Regions from separate parts of the Stenotrophomonas sp. YJH_SMC_33 genome, predicted to be linked through region 1. Evidence: riboswitches for the same ligand, from Rfam matches in the RefSeq annotation. Region 1 holds a riboswitch; the other holds the start of a gene.
What was found. Region 1 has a riboswitch for glycine ahead of gcvP (aminomethyl-transferring glycine dehydrogenase). Riboswitches for the same ligand answer to the same signal wherever they lie in the genome.
Positions count from the first base shown of each region.

Region 2: linked by a shared signal. The riboswitch ahead of AC5P9W_RS01940 (trimeric intracellular cation channel family protein) and the one ahead of gcvP (aminomethyl-transferring glycine dehydrogenase) in region 1 are both predicted to bind glycine.

Region 1 is NZ_JCAFVJ010000013.1:73,899-77,294, forward strand. It holds gene gcvP (aminomethyl-transferring glycine dehydrogenase) at 1-1,374, opposite strand, end outside; glycine riboswitch at 1,437-1,539, opposite strand; gene AC5P9W_RS17185 (multidrug effflux MFS transporter) at 1,839-3,065, shown strand; partial or broken gene AC5P9W_RS17190 (siderophore-interacting protein) at 3,207-3,396, shown strand, end outside.
Region 2 is NZ_JCAFVJ010000001.1:404,900-408,295, forward strand. It holds gene AC5P9W_RS01925 (NAD(P)/FAD-dependent oxidoreductase) at 1-326, shown strand, start outside; gene AC5P9W_RS01930 (nuclear transport factor 2 family protein) at 409-840, opposite strand; gene AC5P9W_RS01935 (GIY-YIG nuclease family protein) at 982-1,257, opposite strand; glycine riboswitch at 1,298-1,387, shown strand; glycine riboswitch at 1,401-1,506, shown strand; gene AC5P9W_RS01940 (trimeric intracellular cation channel family protein) at 1,589-2,206, shown strand; gene AC5P9W_RS01945 (DUF5076 domain-containing protein) at 2,292-2,603, opposite strand; gene AC5P9W_RS01950 (3-deoxy-7-phosphoheptulonate synthase) at 2,889-3,396, opposite strand, start outside.

The DNA.
Region 1 (3,396 bases):
CGGCAGCGCGTCGGCGGTGCTTGCGTCCAGCGCATCGATGTCGGCCTGCGCGCCGAACACGGCGGCCAGCGCGACCACGTCGGCGCGGGTGGCGGTCTCGTCCAGGCTGATGCCGACCGAGTCGCTGTCGATCGCGCGCAGGTTGTAACCTGCGGCGCGTGCCTTGGCGTGGATCTCATCGGCGTGCACGCCGGTGACGTGCAGGGTGTCGAAGAAGTCGCCACCGACCTGTACGCCGGCGTTGCGCAGTGCCGCTGCCAGGATGGCGGCCAGGCGGTGGGTGCGGCGGGCGATGCGGGTCAGGCCTTCCGGGCCATGGTAGACCGCATACATCGAGGCCATCACTGCCAGCAGCACCTGTGCGGTACAGATGTTGGAGGTGGCCTTCTCGCGGCGGATGTGCTGCTCGCGGGTCTGCAGGGTCAGTCGGTATGCCGGATTGCCCTGGGCATCGACCGAAACGCCGATCAGGCGGCCCGGCATCGAGCGCTTGTAGGCGTCACGGCAGGCCATGAAGGCGGCGTGCGGGCCACCGAAGCCGAACGGCACGCCGAAACGCTGGCTGTTGCCGACCACGATGTCCGCGCCCCATTCGCCCGGGGCAGCCAGCAGGGTCAGGGCCAGCAGGTCGGTGGCCACGGCCACCAGGCCGCCGCGTGCGTGCACGGCATCGACCAGCGCTTTGTAGTCGCCGACCTGGCCGAAGGTGTCCGGGTACTGCAGCAGCAGGCCGAAGGCTTCTGCTTCCAGTGCCTCGGCCGGGGTGCCGACGCGCAGCACGATGCCCATGGGCTCGGCGCGGGTGCGCAGCAGTTCCAGGGTCTGCGGGTGCACGGCATCGTGCACGAAGAAGGTGTCCGACTTCGACTTGGCCGAACGCTTGGCCAGGGTCATCGCTTCGGCGGCGGCGGTGGCTTCGTCCAGCAGCGAGGCGTTGGCGATCTCCATGCCGGTCAGGTCGGCGCACAGGGTCTGGAAGTTGATCAGCGCTTCCATGCGGCCCTGCGAGATTTCCGCCTGGTACGGGGTGTAGGCGGTGTACCACGCCGGGTTTTCCAGGATGTTGCGCAGGATCACGTTCGGCGTGTGGGTACCGTAGTAACCCTGGCCGATGAAGCTGCGCAGCACGGTGTTCTTGTCGGCGATCGCACGGATCTTCGCCAGTGCCTGCACTTCGGTCATCGACTCCGGCAGCGCCAGCGGCGCCGGCGACTTGATCTTGGCCGGCACGATGGCATCGGTCATCGCATCCAGCGACGCGTGGCCGACGACGTCGAGCATCTGCGCGATCTCGGCATCGTTGGGGCCGATGTGGCGCTCGACGAACGCATTGTGGTGCTCGAGCTCACGCAGGGAAGGGGTGTTCTGGGACATGGCGAAGGATCCGTCAGGAAAGGGCACACGCACGGGCACAAGCCGCCGGTCGGCGGTCTGCGGGGCGCCCCTCTGTCCTTTTGCCTGAGAGTTTGGAAGCGCGGAAAACCGCGGCTTCGTGCCCCTTCGGCGCCGGATCGAACCGGTCTCTCCAGAGTTCTGTTACGGGTGGTATCGGGCCTGAGCGATTACGGGCGTTGCGCCTTCGGCAGCGGTGTTCCGCTTCTCCCACCGTGTTGCCCGCCGATTATAGCCCGTTGCGGGCCCGCTGGCCGCGCCCCGGCGCGGGCCCGCGGCTGAATGGCCGATGGCCCGGCCGTGCGTTTTGTGCACCGCTGCATGGCATCGGGCGCAATCCCCACCTATGATGGGCGGATACCCGAATTCATCTGGCGCCGTCCCCGTTGCAGCGGGACCGGCGCCCGCCGTGCGTGCCGCGCATGGCCCTGCCGGACGCTTCCTTCATGACCGCCGCCGTTGCTCCCTCCACCCGCCGCATGGCCCTGCTGCTTGCCGGCCTGGCCATGTTCGGCCCGTTCTCGATCGATACCATCTTCCCCGCGTTCCCGCAGCTGGCGCAGCGCCTGTCGGTGGACGAGGTGGCGGTGCAGCAGACCATCAGCGTGTACCTGCTGTTCTATGGCCTGATGAGCCTGGCGCATGGCCCGCTGTCCGATGCGTGGGGGCGCAAGCGGGTGATCCTCGGTGGCCTGGTGGTGTTCGTCGGCGCCTCGGTCGGCTGTGCGCTGTCCACCGATCTGGCCACGCTGCTGGCGTTCCGCGCGCTGCAGGGCCTGTCGGCGGGTGTCGGCATGATCGTCGGCCGCGCGGTGATCCGCGATCTCTACCATGGCCACGACGCGCAGCGCCTGATGAGCCAGGTGTCGATGCTGTTCGGCATCGCCCCGGCCATCGCGCCGATCATCGGTGGCTGGATCCTGCTCAGTGGCGCCGGCTGGCCGCTGATTTTCTGGTTCCTGGTGGTGTTCGCGCTGGCCCTGCTGGCGGCCACTGCACGCTACCTGCCGGAGACCCATCCGGTCGAAGCGCGCGTGCCGTTGTCGCCGCACGCGTTGATGCGCGATTACGTGCGCATCGGTTTCAACCCGCGCTTCCTGCGCCTGGCGCTGGCCGGCAGCATCGGCTTCGGTGGCATCTTCCTGTACATCTCGTCGGCGCCGGTGTTCGTGATGCAGCACCTGCACCTGGGCGAGGGCGGTTTCGCCTGGTTGTTCATCCCCACCATCGGCGGCATGACCACCGGCTCGTTCCTGTCCGGGCGCATGGCCGGGCACACCACGCCCACCCGCCAGGTCGCCATCGGTTTCAGCCTGTGCGCGCTGTCGGCGCTGCTGAATGTCGGCTACGTGGCGCTGTCGCCGCAGTTCGTGTTGCCGTGGGCAGTGCTGCCGATCTTCCTGGGCGGCATGGGCATGGCGCTGATCTTCCCGATCCTGGCGCTGGCGGTGCTGGACATGTATCCGCACCAGCGCGGCCTGGCCTCGTCGCTGCAGGCCTTCGTGCAGCTGATGATCAGCACCGTGGTGGCCGGCGTGGTGTCGCCGTTGCTCAGTGCCAGCCCGCTGCACCTGGCGCTGGGCCAGGCCGCGTTCTTTGGCGCCGGCTTCGTGTTCTGGTACTGGGAGCACCGGCTTGAGCGCGCGGCGCAGGCAGCCTGCACGGGCGATTGAGCAGCGCGCAGGGGTAGGGCACGCCGCGATGCCCGTAACGCTTGCGGCGAGGAACGACCGGACTAGGCTGGGGACTCCAGCCAGCCGGTGCGTGGATGCACGACAGCCAGCCGATCCGATGTCGTTGCATGAGGTTCCCCCATGGCTGCGCAGCAGACCTACCGCCTGTTCGAGGTGGCGCTGAAGGAGCGCCGCGTTCTTTCTCCTTCCCTGGACCGCATGGTATTCACCGGTGCCGACGTGGCGCGGATGAAGACCGAAGGCCCGGACCAGCGCATCAAGGTGTTCTCCCCTTGCCCGGCCAGGACGTGCCGCCGGTGCCCAGCGGCGA
Region 2 (3,396 bases), on a different contig from region 1:
CCGCGGCCAAGCAGATGGGCAAGTACGTGGCCGAGGTCATCCGCGCGCGCCTGCACGGCAAGCCCGAACCCGGTCCGTTCAAGTACGCGGACTACGGCAACCTCGCCACCATCGGCCGCATGGCCGCGATCGTGCACCTGGGCCGACTGCAGCTGTCGGGCGTGCTGGCGTGGTGGTTCTGGCTGGCCGCGCACGTGTTCTTCCTGATCGGCTTCCGCAACCGCATCGTGGTGCTGCTGAACTGGGCCGTGGCGTACTGGAGCTACCAGCGCAGCGCGCGCATCATCTTCGGTGATGACCAGGACGACCGGCGACCGAAGCGCTAGGGCCGCACGCATGCTCCTGTAGCGCCGAGCCATGCTCGGCTGCACTTCGCGCGGTTTGCAGAAGCCGAGCATGGGCTCGGCTCTACGGCGCCTTCGGTTTCGGGTACCACAGTGCGTTGACGATTACCCAGCGCTGGTCGAAGCGCCCCATGTGGAAGTAGTCGACGAACCACGGGGTTTCCAGCCGCACCGAGGCCGCGTTGCCGGTCACGTCCAGCACCGTGCAGCGGCGGTCCCATTGATCCTTCGGGGTCTTCAACGCGCCCTGCTTCGTCAGCGAGACCAGTTCTTCCTTCGACATACGGCGCAGGCCCAGGCGTTCGTCGGGCGTATCGCCGAGGACCGCGCGCTTGGCCAGCTCCGGATGCAGGGAGCGGGCGACGCGCTGCGGGTCGGCCTCCAGCTGGCCGTCAACGTAATCGTGGCAGGTGGCTTCGATGGCCGCGAGGGTGGCCGGGTCGGCGGCGGGGCTCGTTGCTGCGGAAAGAGCGAACAGCAGGGCGATCGTGGACATCCGGGTCTCCAGCGCTGAGGGCTGGGCGATCATGGCATGTGCAAGCCGCATCCACGCATGGCGTGGATCTACTGTAGAGCCGGGCCCATGCTCGGCTTCACCATCAGGCAGCAGCAACAACAGCCGAGCGTGGGCTCGGCTCTACAGAAGCGCAGGATCCGGGGCCTGCAGCCAGGCCAGCTTGCGTTCGCGCGGCTGCTGCTTGAGCTGCCATTCGGCCCGTGACGCGGCGGCCCGGTCCGGGTACTCGCGCACGGCCAGCACGCGCAGCGGTGGCCGCGCCCGGGTGTAGCGCGCGCCCTTGCCGGCCTGGTGGGCGGCGAAACGCGCGTCCACGTCGGTGCTGATGCCAGCGTAATAGCTGCCGTCGCGGCATTCGAGCAGGTACAGGAACCAGGGGCGGAGGGACGGAGTCATGCCCGGATTATGCCGTGCTGCACTGCAGCGGATATACTGGCGCCCGAATGCAGGAGAGAGGCGCCGCGCTGGCGCCCGCCGAAGGCGCAGGCTCCCATGATCGCTCAGGCCGGTGGGCTGGAATCCCACCAACCATGCATTCGACTCGCCGAGCTGGAGAGAGGTCACCGGGCACGCCTGGGACGATCCGCCGAAGGGGCACGCGGCCCATGCCGCTGAACTCTCAGGCAAAAGGACAGCGGGAGCGGCACCGGTCATCGTCATCCCGTCATTGCGCAGGCAGTGGCGGTAGTCGCGCATGGCCGGCCCCACCGCGCCCGGAGCCTGTCCCATGCTGCTGTCCGTCATCTACCTGATTGCCATTTCCGCCGAAGCCATGACCGGCGCACTGTCCGCCGGCCGCCGCCGCATGGACCTGTTCGGCGTGGTCATGATCGCCTGCGTCACTGCCCTCGGTGGTGGTTCACTGCGCGACATCCTGCTTGGCCATTACCCGCTGGGCTGGGTGAAGCATCCCGAGTACCTGGGTTTCACCGTGTGCGCGGCGCTGATCGCCACCTGGGTGGCGCGCTGGATGCACCACTTCCGCCGCACCTTCCTGGTGCTCGATGGCCTGGGCCTGATCGCCTTCACCCTGATCGGGTGTTCGATCGCGCGTGAGGCCGGCCATGCGATGCCGATCGTGCTGATCGCCGGCATGCTGACCGGTGCCTTCGGCGGCGTGCTGCGCGACATCCTCTGCAACGAGGTGCCGCTGATCTTCCAGAAGGAGCTGTACGCGATCATCGCGCTGCTGACCGGCGCGGCGTATCTGTTGCTGCTGCACTGGGGCGTGGCCGACGCCACCGCGATCCTGTGCTGCCTCGGCGGCGGCTTCGCGTTGCGCCTGCTGGCGATCCACTACCGCTGGGAAATGCCGAAGTTCGTCTATCACGACGAAGTGCATTGAGGTTCGCGTTCTCCACGTCGCCCAGCGCTTGTTGCCGTGTTGCGTTGGGACGCTGTCTCCAGCGCCACGGCGCCCATCTGGTCCCTCAGTGGCGGACCACGAATCCCCCCGAGCGCCCACTGGACGGCGCCCGCAGCTCTTCATCGAATGCATCCTTGATCGCGTTGATCGCCGCGCCGCGGTCCATCCCGCCACTCACGACCAGAGCATCTGCGACATGCTGGGCGACGTCTGCCAGGATGCGTCCCCACGCATGCTCCTCTCGAATGCCAGGACGATCGCCATACAGGCCAACGTTCAGCGAAGCATGCAATCCCCGTTCGGCAATCCACACGCGGATCATCTCGATGGAATCCTCATCGCGCTGTGCGCCTTCTGGAATGATCAGTTCTTTCATGGCTGCGGCCACCAAACAGGAAGTGGCATTGTGACGTGACCTGGAGCGTACGTGGAGCGGATCTTCTACAAAGCCCCGCGCTTCGCGGGCTCGACGCTACATGAAGGCCCCATCCATCGTTCTCACCACCCCGGCGATGTACCTGGCGCTGTCGCTCATGCGCAGCGCCAGGCGCATCGCCGGTGCAGATGGGCCGGTCTCCAACTCCGACCGGCCCTGATCGCGGCCGCACCCCCGCAGGCGCTGGCCGCCATCCACACACGTGCCGCACTCAGGCGGCTTCCATCAGGCGGCTTCGGACACCTTCACTTCACGGCGGGCGCGCACGGCCGCGGCCAGCCGCTCCAGCACCGTCACGGTGGTGTCCCAGTCGATGCAGCCATCGGTGATGCTCTGCCCATAGACCAGCGGTTGGCCTTCCACCAGTTCCTGGCGGCCACCGACCAGATGGCTCTCGATCATCACGCCCACGATGCGCTGTTCGCCGTCTTCCAGCTGAACGGCGATGTCCTCGATCACCTTTGGCTGGTTTTCCGAGTTCTTCAGGCTGTTGGCGTGGCTGGCGTCGATCATCAGGCGCGTCGGCAGCTTGGACTTGGCCAGCACCTGGCAGGCCTCGGCGACACTGGTCGCGTCGTAGTTCGGCTGCTTGCCGCCGCGCAGGATCACATGGCAATCCGGGTTGCCGGTGGTCGACACGATGGCGGTGCCGCCCTGCTTGGTGACCGACAGGAAGTGATGCGGATTGGACGCAGCACCCACCGCGTCAGCGGCGATCTTCACGTTGCCATCG